DNA from 2 places in the Virgibacillus carmonensis genome. Region 1 is predicted to be linked to the other one. Evidence: riboswitches for the same ligand, from Rfam matches in the RefSeq annotation. Region 1 holds a riboswitch; the other holds the start of a gene.
What was found. A riboswitch is a leader RNA that binds a small molecule or an ion and turns the genes downstream of it on or off. The one in region 1 is predicted to bind thiamine pyrophosphate.
Positions count from the first base shown of each region.

Region 1 (11,344 bases):
TGGCACAACAATCTTTTAGAAGACAGCTTCTTTAGTTAAACCACTGTTCTATTTCGCCTTTTCCATTCTGGACTTCGACTTCAGCATAGGCACCATTAATAAGTGTCATTTGTGGTGGAACATGACCACAATCAATGTCATATACAATTGGTAACTTTAAGTCTTGTTCTAAATCATTATATACATCCTCTATATCATAGTTCTCCACTGAATCATTCGCACTACTTCTACCGAACATGATGCCCGAACAATTATCAAACCAGCCCGCTAACTTCATTTGGACAAGTGTTCTCCGTAAGGCAGTTGTCGCTAAATTACAGTTTTCAAAATACCATAGGATTGGCTCATTATGGATAGATTCTTTCTGAAATTCATGAATGTTCCCATAAGGTGTACCTATCAAATGTCTAATTACATCAATACATCCGCCCAGCAATCTACCTTTTAGTCTGGTGTTTTCACCTGATAAAGTTTTCAACGTAGTTTGCTCGGTTAAATGGAATACTTCAGGGGATAGGTGCTCATGATCCCATGATTTTTGAAACTTATCAGATGAATATTGGATGATCGACTCTCCTTCTTTCGTAGCCAATACTTCCTCCCACATGGCCGTTGTCGTATCAGAATATTCGCCACGTAGATCTACAAAATTAGTACCATGCGCTGTCGCCATTCCAGTTTTTAATGTAGTAGCAAGTAGCAAAACACTTGTATCCGAATATCCTAGTACCCATTTTTTCTGAAAGGAATCAAAATCCAACTTGTCGATTACCTCAATTAGAAGTTCCCCGCCCCAAGGAGGGATGATAATATCAATTTTTTCGTCCTGCATCATCCGATTGAATTCTTTTGCTCTTATTTCAGCGGGAGCTGCTTTTGCCTTTTCTTGTGTCCACACGGTTTCTCCGCAGATTACTGGATATCCTTTTTCCTCGCTTCGACTAACTGCCTGTTTAAACATGTCATGCAACTCAGGTTCCACACCCGACGACGGTGCAGTAACTCCTACTGTTCCGCCCTTTTGTAAAATTGGATACGTAATCATTGTAGGCCTCCCCCCAAACTAATATTTCTTTTAGTATAACGCAAAAAAATTTTATGTATCAAAAAAAGAAAAAGCCAGCCTGCAAATAGGTGCAGAAAACTGGCTTTTAATTTTTTTCAATCGCAAATGTCGTTTTCGCCTTCAAAACGGGGTCAGTATGCAATATAGCTGTTAAGGAATACCTACCCTCTTGCAATTTTTTCGGTATATGCAGTTCAAATTCGACCTCTTCCGCTTGTTTTAATGTGATTGGATGTTTCTGCTCGTACTGGGCTTTGCTTTGTGATTTTTGAAAGACTGTTTCCCCGTCTTCATTGATAATGACGTATTCATACGATGTTTTTCCTGCTAAGATTAGTTCCTTTACCTGCCCTGTTTGATTTTTTATCTTAAAAATTGCATGGTCTCCTTCAACCTGGAGTGTCGCCTCTAATTCACCTGCAACAATGCCTCCACTACTGACAGAGGAATCACCGTTCTCGTTTATGTTTCCCTGGTTCTCGTTAGATTTGTCACTTGCTTCGTTAGTCTGCTCCTGTTGGTTGCAAGCAACTAATACCGTTATCAGAATTAAAAATAACGACAGTCGAATAAAGGGCATTAGCACATCTCCTTTAGCTCATTTTAAGCGAAATAATGCCGACCGTTGGTCAGCATTATTTCATATTAAACATTCTTCCTAATATACACCTACATTATTCCAAGCATTCGACACGGCATTGTATTCTGAACCATAGCCGTAGAAGTCAGCTGCAGATTGAAGTAATGCTGCACGTGTGTCGCTGAAGTTACTGTATGGTCCTAAGTAAACAGTGAGTGCACGATAGTAAATGTTCTCGGATTTTGATACACCTATGCTGGTGATCGTGTTGTATCCAGCCTTATTCGGTATTCCACTGTTCGTGTGAACACCGCCATTGTCAGCATTCGTATAAACGTAATCTCTCATATGACCAGGCTGCCCGTAAGCTGGTGGGTTGGAAAGACTTCTTAGTGCATCACCCGATCTTCCAGGTGTATAAACATCTTCTCCTAGTAGATAGTCTTCTCTTTCGACAAACACGGAAAACACATCTGACATCGACTCATTTAGTGCGCCAGGCTGGTCTTGATAAACAAGATCTGCTGAATAGTCGGTGACTGCATGAGTTAACTCATGTGCCACGATATCAAGTGCCCCTGAAAGTGGTGCAAATGTAGATCCGTCGCCGTCACCGTATACCATTTGTTGCCCATTCCAAAATGCGTTGTTGTAGTTGGAACCATAGTGTACTGTTGACCTTATGGTAGACCCGTTTCCATCAAAGCTATTTCGACCGAAAGTATCGTAAAAGTAGTCATATACTTCATCTGCATAAGCATGAGCATCTACGTCTGCTCCTTGTGAATTGCCAGTATAAGCATTATTGCTGTCAGCTGAACGATAGCCAGGTAAACTTGTCCCGTTGTTCGCTGTAAATGTTTCAATGACACCGCTCATTGGATTAGTTACATTATATAGGAAATAAGTTCCGTTTGATAAATAAGTATCTAATTCTTTATAATCACCAAGTACACCATACCCATAACCATCAGCCGCACCAGCATCTGTCACTGCATTGTACGAATCAACTACTGAACCATCTTTTGCATCGATAAAAATCTGCCAATTTCCAGGTTCAGGGTAAATGAATTGAAGTTCCACATGATAAGCTAGTTTATTAGCACCATCTTTCGAATAAACTACTAATTCTGCTTTTTCCGCTGTATTTTTCACGCTTGAATTTGACAGTTTACTAGCTTCTTTTAAAGCTTCCTTGTCTTCCTTCTTTGCTTTGGTTTCTTTTTTAGTCAAATCAATCGATTTCCATGCATGTTCAATCGCAGCATTTTTTGACAGGTCTGCTTTCATGTTAGTGTCCATTTCTTTAGCAACCTCAGGATGAACCTCACCCGTAACAGCAGAAACGATGTCCTTTTCATTCGTATGGACTGTAAACCTTGCACCGTAAACCGGAACGCCATCAACAGATTGCACAAACTCGTAATGCGTCATTCCAAGATCATCTTTCGACTTCTCTACAAATGTAAGGTCAGAGTTGGGGTCTAACTTGTAAAGCTCTTTATTATCTTTTAGATATTGCTTTACTTGGCCGACACCTTTTACAGGTTTTCCAGATAACGTTCCTGAAACAAAAGTTGGCACATTTTTGTCCTTATTCCAAACTACATCGAAATTCGACTTTGTCATCGCCTTCATTTCCTCAAGAGCCTTATCGCCAGTCTCGGCAGCCCCGGCAGTACCTGCAAAACCAGTTAAAGTTAAACTTAACGCTAAGGCTGTTCCAGTCATCGTTTTCTTCAGATTTCCCTTTTTCAAAATACATCACCTTTCCCTATTATACTATTTGATTTGCACGCTTATTACTATACATACGGCCGTATACCTAAACCTTAGCAAATTAATTAATAGTTTCATAGATTTATTTCCAACTTTCATGAAAACGGTTACAAAGCACCACACTCTCACCTTTAACAGGAAAAAAGTAGCAAAATGCGACAAATTTGATAGGTATATATGTTAGGTTTTTTGTATCCTGTAGTCTTTACATTACCTTCTTAACCCGTTAAGATATACATAGAAAAACTACATATTAATCAATAGCACTAGGGGAGCATTTTAACAGCTGAGAAGAACGACAGTGGTTCTGACCCTTTTACTCGAACTAGATAATACTAGCGTGGGGAAGTGAAGTCGAGGTGTATACTTTTCACAAAAGCAACTACATCAAACGAACTGCACCCCACACCAAGGATGCAGTTTTTTTATTTGGGCAAGTTAACCAAAGTAACGCGTTATTTTCTATAATATTTGGGCGGTGCCAGCCACTGCTCTCAACATTTGGAGGTGTAACATGTGAATGAGACTTGGGGGTTTATTGATACGGGCTTTAGTAGTGCTTCGGTTAATATGGCGCTTGATGAGGCATTGCTTAACTGGCATAGTGAAGGAAAAATCCCCCCTACATTACGGTTTTATGGTTGGTCAAAGCCTAGCCTTTCTGTTGGCCATTTTCAAAAAGCAGAGAGGGCTATTGATTTCGAGAACATACAAAAACACAGCTGTGAATTCGTACGTCGCCTAACCGGGGGTAGTGCTGTATTACACGACGACGAGTTAACCTATAGTATTGTAGTTTCGGAAAAGAAGGAATATATTCCATCCTCTATTCGCGCTGCTTACTTTGTTTTATCAAAAGGTATATTAGAAGGTTATAAACATTTAGGTATTCAGGCAGATTACGCAATTCCAGAGAAAAGACAGGAAAGAACAGATGTCTGTTTTGAAAAACCTGCCTTTTATGAAATGGTTGTAGCTGGCAAAAAAATCTCAGGAAATGCACAAACACGAAAACAAGGCGTTCTTCTGCAGCATGGTTCCATTCCAATGAGCATGAATAGAGAAATGTTATTTGATTTGTTCAAGTTTCCAACTGAAAAAATAAGGGAAACAAAACGTAATGCCTTTTCTGAAAAAGCAATTACCATAAATGAGATCACCAAGAAGCAACATACATACGATGATTTGAAAGAAGCATTTCGGAAAGGATTTCAATCCGAACTGAACATGGATTTTATACCACTTCAGCTTTCCGATAGTCAATGGAAAGAAGTTCATGATTTAGCAAAAACGAAATATGCCGGGGAAGAATGGAACTTATATCATCAGAGGAGTGTGTGACAGGTGGCAAAACAAGAAGAATACATACGTAAACCGGAATGGCTTAAAACAAAAATTAATACGAACAAGTCTTATAATAAATTGAAAAAGCTGATGCGAGAAAAGAATTTAAATACCGTTTGTGAAGAGGCACGTTGTCCAAACATTCATGAATGCTGGAGTGAGCGAAAAACCGCTACATTTATGATTTTAGGTGACACTTGTACCAGAGGCTGCCGGTTCTGTGCAGTGAAAACCGGTTTACCAAATGAGCTTGATTGGGGAGAGCCAGAACGCGTAGCAGAATCAGTAGCTATTATGGGCTTAAAGCATTCAGTCGTAACCGCTGTTGCTCGGGATGACTTAGAGGATGGTGGTGCTGCAGTTTTCGCGGAGACAGTACGTGCTATTCGCCGTGCAAATCCTGCTTGTACGATTGAGATCTTGCCTTCCGATATGAAAGGAGATTACGAAAGTCTTCATACATTAATGGACAGTGAACCAGATATTTTTAATCATAATATCGAAACAGTAAGACGATTGACTAAGAAAGTACGTGCCCGTGCGATGTATGATCGATCCCTGCAACTATTGAAACGGGTAAAAGAAATCGCACCAAAGACACCAACTAAATCAAGTATCATGTTAGGACTGGGTGAAACAAAAGAAGAAATTGTACAAGCAATGGATGATCTTTTAGCACATAACGTTGACATCATGACAATTGGCCAATATTTACAGCCAACAAAAAAGCATCTAAATGTTGAAAAATACTATCATCCAGACGAGTTTGCTGATCTCAGGGAAATTGCACTGAAAAAAGGATTCCAGCATTGTGAATCTGGACCGCTTGTACGTTCTTCTTACCATGCAGATGAACAAGTTAGTCAAACATCCGCACAACGCAGAATTAAGTATATGAAAGAATACGAAGAGAACGAAAAGAAACCAGTTGATTTTACGTTTTAAAAAAGCAGTATAAAAAATACGTGTTCAAAAAGTCGCCGAATTAGAAATTAGGTTTAGTAGAAGTTCCTCTTTTAACGAAGAGATTTGCCATTTATCATTTGGCGATTTTTTGAACATTCTCCATAGGATGAATCACAACATCAAAAGCTCCCAAATTAGTTGGGAGCTTCTTTTTTCAGCATTCACAAATCATCAAAATATTGCCATCCAAATCCTTAATATTGAACCATTGATTATGTTCAATTTCCGTCACCATCTTTACTCCCTTATCCTTCATAAAGTCATACGCCTCTTCAATGTCGGATGTATTGAAATGGAATGGGGGACTTTGGTAGATTCGTTCACGATGATATATTTTACTGTCTAGAACAACTCCGGTTCCTTGCATTGGCAAAACATATAAGTGATCAAATAAAATTTCCTCTGTCACAGGTAGCCCTAAAATATCACAATACCAATCTCTCGCCTTTTCAATGTCCTTTACTGGTATAAACACTGTTCCTATTTGATTAATAATTGGATTCATTTCGACGTCCCCTTTAACTTAACATCTATTAGTTTATTTCGATATCACAAATAATAAATCCTTCTTTTCTAATAAAAATAAGAATGGAAACACCATTTAAGGAATCCCCATATCTATGTTCTCATAACCCTATACTTATCTATTGAAGCTTCCTTAATAAACCCACATGGTCCCTTATCGTCAACATGATAAGTTCGTGCATCGCTCTTGTACTAGCCGTATAAAATAGATTTCTCGTAGATTCAGCTGCATATTGTTGGCGTGATGCATCAGGTATGATTACTGCGTTAAATTCAATCCCGTTTGCCCAATAAACCGGTAGGATTAAAATTCCTTCATCTGATTAAGACTAGATGAAGGAATTTTTGTACGTTTCATTAAATTGACAGCTTCCCCAAACAAATTTACACTAAATAGATATGTGTGAACGCTCGGAAAAGAAAGGAACAACACAGTAATGAAAAATCAACCAAAAATAAATCGGATTTTAAAAGAGTACCTACTAATAATTGTAGGGGCTACGCTTGTAGCGCTATCCTATAATATGTTCTTATTGCCATCCAAGCTTGCCGCAGGTGGAATATCAGGAATTAGTACCATCCTTTTTGAATTATATGAACTGAATCCTGCATACACGCAATTTTTAATCAATATCCCTGTCTTTATTATCGGTTGGCTGATTCTTGGTAATGACTTTGGCGGTAAAACGCTATTAGGGACATTTTGGGTACCCTTTATTATATGGTTAAGCGCTGATATACCGTATACCATAACAAATCCTTTGTTAGGTGCAATATATGGGGGGATAGTACTTGGCATAGGTCTTGGAACGGTATATAAAGGGAACGGTTCAACAGGTGGAACAGCAGCAATCGCTCAAATCGTTAAAAAGTTCACGGGGTTATCTAGTGGTTACTCCCAGCTTGTTGTGGATGGAGCAGTGGTTATCTCCTCCATCATCGTATTTAGTTTGGAACTAACTTTATTTGCACTAATGTGTATTTATGTAACAAGTAAAGTAATCGATAGAGTTCAGTTGCGTACATCATCAACAAAACTTATCCTCATCATTACCGAAAAGGAAGAACAAATTCAATCACTTATTAATAATGAAATTGACCGAAGCTTAACGAAAATCCGTACAGTTGGCGGATATTCAAAAGAAAATAAAACCATGCTGTTATGCGTCACGGAACAATCTGAAGCAGTACACTTAAAAAAACTTCTTCAAAAAGAAGAACCCACCTCATTTGTCGTTTTTATAAATGCATCAGAGATACTCGGAAGAGGGTTTTCATTGGATAAGTATTACGGGCAAAAACTATAATAAAAAGCCTTCATCTTCAGAGATGAGGCTTTAGTTTTAAAATAAAATATAAATTAAACACCTGGAATATTTCAAGTGTTTTTCACTATTTTAACCCTGTTTTTCGTTGTATTTGTTATTTTTTATATATCACTTTAAACTCTTCACAAACCACTAACATGTTTTCATCAAACTCTTTTTCATATTCCTTTAGTTCGTTTGAAAAGAATTCGACATGTACACGATACCAGTATGCATAGGATTTATCTCCTTCGCCTTCTTTTCTAGCAAATTCAGCACTGACTTCATTAAACGGAAGAACCTGCACATCAATTGTTTCTGTAATTGCTTCTGCTTCACCATCCCAATCCGTAATAATGTTTATTTCTCCTACGAACGGTAAAACTTCCTGGTCTTTTTCATACAACATGTGTAAAGAACATGTAGCTGTTTTCTCGCCAGTTTTCACTAGCTTTGCTAGCTTACTTGCCATATCGGCATCACTTCCAAATGCCCAGGAAGTATATGTTTTCTCTTCACGTTCTGATTCTGGAAGCAATTTCATATATTTTTCCCACATGTCCTCTACTGACTGTTTCACCAATTTACATCCTCCTTTTTTCCAGTTTATACTGTTACCGGTAGCACGCATACATATAAATGTCCTTCTCCCACCTATGAATTGTATCTTCACGTTCCATTCCAATTCGTTCAGCAACCTTACTAGATGCTTGGTTCTTCAAATCAATTAAAGAGATCAATTTCGAATACCCCTTTTCCTCAAAACCGTATTTTTTGCATGCTAAAGCAGCTTCGGTTGCATACCCATTTCCCCACACGCTCCGTTTGAAAAGGTAACCAATTTCCATTATTACGGTGTCTCCAAACTTTTGTGGCACAATCCCACATTGCCCTAAAAACTCAGCCGTCAGCTTATCCTCCACAATCCATAAACCAACACCATAGTCCCGATAATTTTCAAGCGTCCATTCAATCCATCTTATTGTTTCATCTTTATTTTTTGTTGATGGATAATGTGTCATTGCTATTGGATCCGTAAAAATTTCCATGAGGTATTTTGCATCGCTGACATTCATTTCCCTTAATATCAGTCGTTCTGAAGTAATCATTCGGTATACCTCCTTTTAAACATAAATTTCATTTAATAACATAGATTTATTTACAGGGATAAAAATTATAATGTATTAGGGTTGTTCAAAAGTCCGGTAAAAATGACACATCATATTTTTTCGTTAGCCTGCTTTTCCTGCGTGCTAGATCGTCTCCTCACGTATTAAGGGAGTAGAGGAACTTCTACTAAAACCGTCCACGTCCTGTGGACAACGTAGAAGTCAGCACACCCTGTGTAAGTCCGATACGATGAGATTACGTTGCCTCGAACTTTCGATGCACAGGACGTGCTAGTGTCAGCGTTGCAACAGGATAAGGAAAGCTTCCTGAAAAGGCATCGCACGAAGAAAATTGCCTTTTATTTTCGAGGACGTTGCGACTTTAGCCGACTCGGTCCTTTTTATCCTCCTTTTTGAACACGCACTATTAGAAAAAATTGATCTATCCTATTGCTAATATATACGCTGATTATGAGATAAATCAAGATAAGATTATGTAGAAAAGAGGTTGTTTAGTATGAGAATACTTGTCATCGGTGCTAGTGGCACTATTGGAAAAGAAGTTACAAAAGAATTAGAACATGATCATGATATCATTCTCGCTGGTAGAAACGGTGCAGATATATCAGTTGATATTACATCACCAGATAGTATTAAAAACATGTACGAACAAATTGGCAAAGTTGACGCAGTCGTTAATGCAGCTGGTGGTGCTGCATTCAGTCCTATAACAGAGTTGACCCCAGAGAAAAATGAGAAGGGAATCCTAAGTAAACTTAAAGGCCAAATAAATTTAGTACTGTTGGGATTAGACCATGTGAACGACAATGGCTGCTTTACATTGACTACTGGTATTATGATGGATGACCCGATACTACAAGGATCATCTGCTGCAATGGCAAACGGCGGGGTTAAAGCTTTTGTTAAGTCAGCTGCAATTGAAATGCCAAGAGGAATCCGCATAAACAGTGTTAGTCCTAATGCCGTCCAGGAATCTTGGGAAAGACTCCGTGACTATTTCCCTGGATTTCAAGCTGTACCCGCTAATCGTGTTGCACTAGCTTTTAAGAAAAGTGTTTATGGTGCTCAAACCGGTCAGAATTTCGAAGTATATTAATTAAGAAAAAATGGAAGCGACTGCTTCTAGGAGCCGTCGCTAGACAAAGGGGAATGAGCTTGTTTCTGCAAACTAGCAGAAGCAAGCTCCTTTTATATTTATTCTATCTCTATTTCGTGAAAGAAAAGTTCATAATCATTCGTACGTGTAGAAGGATTCCTTCTTGTTATTTCACCTTCAAAAAGCGTCTCACCAGAATTTAAGTCTGCCACAATTAAGCGCGACTTCGTTTTTTCATTCGTAACACGTGTTATAGCATATACCTTTTCATTATCTATTGTTAGAATTGGCCCTTCAGGAAACTTAGTTGATTTGATCAGATTTAAAGTGATTTCATCTATAATCTTTTTACCCTCAATATTATAAGATGTTATTTCCGCACCCTCTTCATTTGTTTCCGTAAAATAAATCGTTGATCCTTCGAAAGTTACGATTTCCTTATTTATCAGTTCTTCTGGTAATTTAATATTGTCCTTTTCCTTCGTTTTCAAATTATATATGATAAGCTCCTGGGCTATCTCTTCTGTCACATACGAGTTGTGTTCCCGCTCTACTTCTTTACTTGTTGTCTTTGAAAATACGATAGTATCATGTGCTTGTTTCGGATTTGTTTCCTGAATCTGGCTTACACCAAAATGGGAAGCTCCTTGTTTCTCTGGTACAGAAAAGATTATTTCGTGATCCATTATTTCTTCTTTTTGCATATGGAATGTGTAAATGTGTTGCTCATTATGATATCCATCATTGTTTCGTACAATGTTTTGGGTGATTAGCTTAAGCTTGTTATCAATTATTTGTACATCTTCAACTAACATATTATCTAGATCTGAACTATTTGGAACTTCTATTTCAAACGAAGTTGTTTGGTCACTTTCCTTTTCTAGTATGGAAATATCAAACTTAAAATCCTTTAGTGATAGTGCACCCGCTTGATAATCCACATTCGCATAGACTAGAAATTGCTGATTCTCGTAAAATGCATGGATTCCGCTTTTCCCTCTCATGAAGTTTCGATGCTCCTGTTGCAGTTGTTCAATCATAGGGGGGGTGTACCACTTAATTTGATCAAAAAATGAAGCTTCACTATCATATCTTGATCCATTAGTTGTAACTTGCAAACTCTCACTGCGAATCGTATTTCCGTTATAATGCCCATCAATAACAATCGATTGTATTTCCCCTTCATCACCAGTTTGTTTTTTTATTACAAACTCCGGGTTTTGCGAAGCTGATATAGCAGAATCAATATAATATACTCCAATTCCAAACACGATAAATGCACCAACAACGATAATTTTCCAATACTTTTTCATCTAATGATCCCTCCTTACACCGTTATCTTTTTCTTTAATAGAAATCCACTCATCCATATTGAACCTGCAATCACAATTAATCCCAAAACACCTTCAAGTATGAACAGTTCATTTGGATACAGAAAATAAACCTGTAAAAGTTCTTGCAGTATGATAGGCGAAATAAAAATAACTATGGCTACTGCACTATATAGCACACCAATAACAATTCCTTTCCAACGAAAGCTTCTTTCAAATA
Region 1 is NZ_JBYQFJ010000016.1:37,766-49,109, forward strand. Features, by position in the region: gene AC3G7N_RS13220 (S66 family peptidase) at 32-1,045, opposite strand; gene AC3G7N_RS13225 (BsuPI-related putative proteinase inhibitor) at 1,152-1,646, opposite strand; gene AC3G7N_RS13230 (M4 family metallopeptidase) at 1,725-3,389, opposite strand; TPP riboswitch at 3,684-3,789, shown strand; gene AC3G7N_RS13235 (lipoate--protein ligase family protein) at 3,942-4,766, shown strand; gene lipA (lipoyl synthase) at 4,770-5,714, shown strand; gene AC3G7N_RS13245 (VOC family protein) at 5,890-6,240, opposite strand; partial or broken gene AC3G7N_RS13250 (ATP-binding domain-containing protein) at 6,380-6,565, opposite strand; gene AC3G7N_RS13255 (YitT family protein) at 6,698-7,567, shown strand; gene AC3G7N_RS13260 (ASCH domain-containing protein) at 7,683-8,147, opposite strand; gene AC3G7N_RS13265 (GNAT family N-acetyltransferase) at 8,182-8,676, opposite strand; gene AC3G7N_RS13270 (short chain dehydrogenase) at 9,194-9,793, shown strand; gene AC3G7N_RS13275 (hypothetical protein) at 9,892-11,106, opposite strand; gene AC3G7N_RS13280 (hypothetical protein) at 11,121-11,344, opposite strand, start outside.

Region 2 (7,185 bases), on a different contig from region 1:
GAAAGGGGCTCTTCTCTATGAAACATTCTATTCCAACCGTACTTACCATTGCAGGCACCGATCCAACAGGAGGTGCTGGGATACAGGCTGATTTAAAAGCTTTTCAGGAGCGTGAGGTTTATGGGATGAGTGTTGTGACATCGATTGTAGCACAAAATACGATTGGCGTTCAGGATGTAGAGCACTTACCCACTAATTTTATCCAGAAACAAATCAAAAGTGTGTTAGCGGATATCTCACCAGATGTAGTCAAAACAGGAATGATTGCCACTTCAGAGATGATGGTGGTTATAGCAGAGGCAATTGAGAAGCACTCGATCCCCTATGTGATTGACCCTGTAATGGTTGCAAAAAGTGGTGACCATCTGATGGACGTCAATTCGAAACAAACAATGATTGAACGGCTATTACCACTTGCAACAGTTGCTACGCCAAATGTACCAGAGGCAGAAGTGTTACTCTCTGAATCTATCAAGTCCGTAGCAGATGCTGAAGATGCAGCGCGGCGTATTGTTCATGAGCTTGGTGCGAATGCGGCGGTTGTGAAGGGTGGTCATCATTTTAGCGAAGAAGCGGTTGATGTTTTATATGACGGTGCTGACATACACAGGTTTCCCACTGCGCGAATAGATACCAAACATACACATGGAACAGGGTGTACGTATTCCGCGGTCATCGCGGCTGAACTCGCAAAAGGGAATTCTGTTTATGATGCAGTGAAGACAGCGAAATTATTTATCACAGATGCTATTCGCTTTAGCTTAAAACTTGGAAAAGGAAATGGTCCAACAAACCATTGGGGTCATCGTTTACAAGGATTGCCAGAAAGGAATAGGAGGATTTTTCAATGAACTATCTTACACAGATCAAAAATCAAAAACCGCTAATTCATAATATCACGAACACGGTTGTTGCTAATTTTTCAGCGAATGGATTATTGGCGTTAGGCGCTTCACCTGCTATGGCAAATGCCCCTGAAGAAGCGGCTGAAATGGCATCACATGCGGATGCGCTCGTATTAAATATTGGCACATGTACACAAGATCAGGTTAATGCGATGATTTTTGCAGGAAAAGCGGCCAATAAAAAAGGCATACCAGTTAGTTTAGATCCAGTAGCAATTGGTGCGACATCTTTTCGTACGAGTGCAATCAAACAAATTTTATCCAAAGTTGATGTGTCAGTTATCCGTGGTAATGCTGGAGAAATAGCTTTACTAGCAGGGTTGGATGCCGAAATAAAAGGTGCTGATACCTTAGTAGATGAAATTGACCCTGAAGCAGCCACACATGTTGCTGGAAAATATAAGGCGGTAGTTGTTGCAACAGGAAAAGTCGATACCATCACTGACGGGTATAAGTATACGCAATGCACAAACGGGGTAGCAATGCTTCCAAATGTTACAGGAACCGGGTGTTTATTAACGGCAATTGTTGGTGCATTTCTTAGTGTAAGTAGAGATTTCTATGATGCGTCTGTGCAAGCAGTGTGTAGTTATGGTGTAGCAGCAGAGTTAGCAATGGAGCACTGTAAGGGTCCGGGAACGTTTTTACCATCCTTATTGGATGAATTGTATACCTTAACTGAAGAAAAGGTTAAGGCAAAGGCAAGTCTTCGCGAGCTCACTTTAAAAGGAGAATAAAGCAGATGGTAGATAAAAAAAGTCTTCGCTTATATTTTATTATGGGTAGCACAAATACAATAGAGGATCCTGCATATGTTCTACAACAAGCAATTGATGGGGGTATTACAATTTTTCAGTATCGGGAAAAGGGGCTTGCCGCCAAAACGGGTGTTGAAAAGTATAAGTTAGGGATTGAACTTCGTAATATTTGTCTGAATAATAATGTTCCGTTCATTGTGAATGATGATATTGCCTTGGCCATTAAGCTTCATGCTGACGGTGTCCACATTGGTCAAAAAGATGAATCGTTGATTAACGTAAAAGAAAGACTTCCAAACTATATGTCTGTTGGTGTATCAGTGTCAACTGTCGAAGAAGCAGTCCTTGCCGAGCAACAAGGTGCTGATTATCTTGGAATTGGACCTATTTTCATAACATCTACCAAAGCGGATGCACTCGATCCAATAGGGATAAAAAGAGTAGTGGAAGTCAGTGAAAGAATAACTATTCCAATTGTAGCAATTGGTGGGATTAAAAGGGAAAATGCAGGGGATATCATGAAATCTGGAGCGTCGGGTATATCGATTATTTCAGCAATTAGTCAGGCGGGAAGTTGTAAAGAAGCGGCTTATGAATTAGAGGTAGCTACTAGATTAGCAGAGGTAAATAGTAAAAATTAAGGAGGTGGTTGGACTAGAAAATTCGAAAAGGAGGCTAATGATGTATCGCACAAGAGTTTTGACCACAATGGCAGTTTTTATCGCAATCGGCGTTATAGGATCGCAATTACTTTGGTTTCCGGCTGGGATCGCAAAAGCATACCCTGTCCAGCATGCGGTAAATGTGATGGCAGCGATAACACTGGGGCCTGGCCCAGCAGTAGTGATTGCGTTTATGACAGGGTTAATGCGTAACATGCTTGGACTTGGAACGTTACTCGCTTTTCCAGGTGGGATGATTGGTGCGTTTTTAGCTGGGTATTTGTATAAAAAATTTGGTCGTAAAATGCTAGCTGTAGTTGGCGAAGTAGTCGGAACGGGAATAATTGGATCGTTATTTTCAGTACCATATGCAAATCTACTAATGGGCAGTTCACTTGGTGCCTTTGTCTTTTTGCCATCATTTTTAGTGAGCAGTATTTCAGGAGCGATTATCGGTTACTTAGTTGTGATTCGTGTTAAACAAGCAAGTCCATTACAAAACATATAGTAATTAGTGCGTGTTCAAAAAGTCGCCATTTATCATTTGGTGACTTTTTGAACATCCTATTAGGAACTACTAGGGGTGCAACATGCTGAGATAAGGATTGACCTTTATCCCTTTGAACCTGATCTGGTTAATACCAGCGAAGGGAAGTAGTGAGGACGGACTCCTCTATTTATCTACTTTGATTCTTCTAGTTAGCTTCCAAACAAATTCAGGGGAGGCAAATTCAATGACATTTACTGAAACATTACGCAAGGAAAACCAAGATGTATACGAGGCAATTTTTAATCACTCTTTTGTGCAGGGCATTGGCAAAGGTAGTGTTCCAAAAGAAGCGCTGGCTCATTATATAAAGGCAGATTATGAATATCTGAATGCATTTATGTATATTTATGGGATAGCAATATCAAAAGCAACTACTCGCGAAAATATTAGTTTTTTTAATAATCAAATTGACTTTGTGTTGAATAGTGAAATTCATCCACACAATAATTTTTGCGAACAAATCGGTGTTGGATACGCGGAACTACAGGGATACCCATTACCACCAACAGCCGATCATTATGTGAAACATATGATGTACCATGCGCATATGGGAAGCCTGGGTGAAGTCATAGCAGCGCTTTTGCCATGTCCGTGGACATATTTAGAAATTGGACAGGAATTAATGAAAACGTATCAGCCCGATGAAGATCATCCATTTTATCCATGGATCTCATTTTATGCTGATGAGCAGGTAGCGACTATTACCATGGAAATGCGTAACATGTTAGATCATTTAGCTGCTGTGGCAAGCCCAACCGAACAGGAAAAAATGAAAATGGCATTTCGTAAAAGCTGTCAATTAGAGTTGTCCTTCTGGGAAATGGCATTTACCAGCGAAGTATGGCCGGTTGGAGATTATATGAAAGTATGAGTTTAATAGAGAATTTCGTGAGATGTCTTCCTACAAAGAGGGCATCTTTTTTTTTGAGCATAGTTAGTACATTAGGTTGTAATTCCATCAAGCCCTAAATCAATGCCACCGAAAGATCGATAGTGGCGGGTAGTGACTCTAGCATTATGAACCATAAATTCCCCCCTCTCCCCACCCATTTTTAACAAAATAGGCTCTTCTTGAATATCATGACAGATAGAATGGAAATTGGAGGAGAGTAAATGGAAATACATGTAGTGCAACGTGGAGAAACTTTGTGGAGAATAGCACAGCGATATGGTAACGATATTAATCAAATAATATTAGTCAATCAGCTGGATAACCCTGATGTGCTCGTTGTCGGGCAGTCACTGGTCATTCCAAATCCAAATCAAGAATATGTAGTTACACCAGGTGATACTTTATGGGCAATTGCACAAAGGTATGGTGTAACCGTTAATGAGCTTGCTCAGGCTAACAATATTACGAATCCAACACTCATTTACGTTGGTGAATTGCTTGAGATTCCATATTCCATCCATGTCGTCCAAGTGGGTGAATTTTTGTGGGGAATCGCTCAACAATATGGTGTGCCTGTAAATCAAATCATTGATGCAAATAATATAACAAATTCATCATACATCTATCCAGGCCAGCGTTTAAGAATACCGTCTACAATTAAACCTATAATTGAAGTGAATTCATATATAACACAAACGAATGAGCAGGCAAGACGGGAGGTATTAGCATTAGGCAGTAATTTTACGTATATTTCCCCGTTCATGTATAGTGTGCAAGCCGATGGAACGATTACTGAAATGCAGGAGGCTGCTGTACTAGAAGCAGCAAGAGCGACTAATGTAGCGCCACTCCTTGTTTTAACCAACTTTACAGGTGGGGAGTTTAGTTCGGATCTAGCAGCAACAATTCTAAGAAATCCTCAGTTACAAGAAACCTTAATTACCAACATTTTGGAAAAAATAAGAGCGAAAGGCTATACCGGCATAAATATTGACTTTGAATATGTCTACCCAGAAGATCGGGAGAATTATAATAATTTCCTGCGGCGACTTGTTGCCCGTTTTCATCCGGAGGGGCTAATTGTTTCCACAGCATTAGCACCAAAGGAGAGCGCGGAACAAGAAGGGTTGCTATATGAAGCACACGACTATGCTGCTCATGGGGAGATTGTTGATTTTGTAGTTGTTATGACTTACGAGTGGGGATGGGCTGGAGGAGAACCGTGGGCTATTGCACCAATTAACGAAGTTCGTGACGTGTTGGATTTTGCAGTAACAGTTATTCCCCGTGATAAAATTATGATGGGAGTCCCATTGTACGGAAGAGATTGGGAAATTCCCTGGCAGGAAGGAACTACTGCTCGAACCATTAGTCCAAAAGCAGCGGTTCAACTAGCAGCTGAGTATGGTGTGGAGATCCAATATAATGAGACCTATCAAGCACCATTTTTTCAATATGTAGATGAAAATGGTCAGGAACACGAAGTTTGGTTTGAAGATGCCAGAAGTGTGCAGGCCAAATACGATACAGTAAAGGACTATAACTTAAGGGGTGTTAGTTATTGGGTATTAGGTCAACCGTTCCCAGAAAACTGGGCTGTTTTGGGAGATAACTTTACTATTAGGAAGTTGTAGAGAAATAAAATTGGGATTGATGCTGTAACACAATTGATTAGTGAACATATTTTTAATGATTATGTTCAGTGTGTATTGTTAATTCCTTATACGGACGGAACTAAATTTACTAGTAGAATGTAAAATCGCTGATGCTGAAAAATTTGAGCAATGTGTAAGTAATACAATAAAGGATTTTTAATTTATAACACTAGAATATGAAGCTATGGCTAAGGAAACACTTGGTTTAGAAGCGGAATAAACCAATGTATTTTGCCATTTCACTTTAGCATGCGATAATAAGGGAAACAGTTGATAGGATGAAAATATGACAACAGTAATTGAATTAAACGTTAAGTCTAACTATATAGCAGAGTATAAAAAAGGCTATCCTTTGATTAGTAAGGACACCATTATGAACCCAAGTGCGCTCAAAGAAGAGGGAAGCGTTGTTCATCTGGTAGATCAAAACCACCAATTTATCGCAAAAGGCTACTATGGAAAGCAGAATAAAGGTTTAGGTTGGGTGTTGACGCACAACAAAGCTGAAGCGATTGATTTTCCATTTCTTAAGTCAAGATTAGAAGTTGCACTCAATGCTAGACAATCTTTCTATAAAAATATCGAAACTACTGCATTTCGTTTATTTAATGGTGAAGGCGACGGTGTTGGCGGTTTTACCATTGACTATTTCGCTGGTTATTATTTGATTAATTGGTATAGTGCGGGCATTTATACATTCAAAGATGAAGTGACCCGTGCCATTGATGAGCTTTGCGATTACAAAGCTATATATGAAAAGAAACGTTTTGATACGAAGGGCCAATATATTGACGATGATGATTTTGTAAAAGGGACACGTGGTGAATTTCCAATTATCGTGAAGGAAAACGGGATGAACTATGCGGTATATTTGAATGATGGTGCAATGGTTGGAATTTTTCTAGATCAAAGGCAGGTAAGAAAAGCGATCCGGGATAAGTATTCCAAAGGGAAGAATGTGTTGAACACCTTTTCGTATACAGGTGCCTTTTCCGTAGCAGCAGTACTAGGTGGAGCATTAAAAACATCCAATGTAGATCTTGCAAAACGTAGCAAAAATAAGACAATTGAGCAATTTAGTGTTAATGGAATCGATTACGAACAGCAGGATATTAAGGTAATGGATGTCTTTGAGTATTTTAAATATGCGAAGCGGAAAGAATTGAAATTCGATCTAGTTATCCTTGATCCACCTAGCTTTGCCCGCTCAAAAAAACACACGTTTAGTACGGCTAAGGACTATCCAGCGCTTATCAAAGATACCATTGCTATTACTGAAAAAAATGGCGTCATTGTTGCATCGACTAATAATGCGTCATTCGGCATGCGAAAGTTCAAAGGATTTATTGATAAAGCATTTAAAGAAACGAGCACGAACTATAAAGTTCTAGAGGAATTCTCTTTGCCGTCCGATTTTAAAACACTTTCAAGCTTCCCACAAGGTAACTATTTGAAGGTATTGATTGTGGAGAAGAGGTAGGTGCAAGCAATGGTTATGGCCGTTCTTTTTGATTTAGACGGAACGTTGTTAGACCGTGATGAATCTGTTAAGCATTTCATACGTATGCAATATGAGCGGATGAAGCATAATTTAAATCACATTTCAAAAGATGCATATACTACAAGATTTATGGAATTAGATAACCGGGGGTATGTTTGGAAGGATAAAGTCTATCAGCAAATGGTGCAGGAATTTAATATAATGCCAACATGGGAAAGCCTTTTAGATGATTATGTGAATGAGTTTAAGCATAGCTGTATAG
Region 2 is NZ_JBYQFJ010000049.1:6,261-13,445, forward strand. Features, by position in the region: gene thiD (bifunctional hydroxymethylpyrimidine kinase/phosphomethylpyrimidine kinase) at 18-851, shown strand; gene thiM (hydroxyethylthiazole kinase) at 848-1,642, shown strand; gene thiE (thiamine phosphate synthase) at 1,648-2,304, shown strand; gene thiW (energy coupling factor transporter S component ThiW) at 2,345-2,833, shown strand; TPP riboswitch at 2,895-2,995, shown strand; gene tenA (thiaminase II) at 3,060-3,746, shown strand; gene AC3G7N_RS19665 (hypothetical protein) at 3,818-4,000, opposite strand; gene AC3G7N_RS19670 (LysM peptidoglycan-binding domain-containing protein) at 3,989-5,401, shown strand; gene AC3G7N_RS19675 (class I SAM-dependent rRNA methyltransferase) at 5,709-6,902, shown strand; gene AC3G7N_RS19680 (HAD family hydrolase) at 6,912-7,185, shown strand, end outside.
Region 2: it holds a riboswitch for thiamine pyrophosphate, as region 1 does, so the genes downstream of both, tenA (thiaminase II) here and AC3G7N_RS13235 (lipoate--protein ligase family protein) in region 1, are expected to answer to the same signal.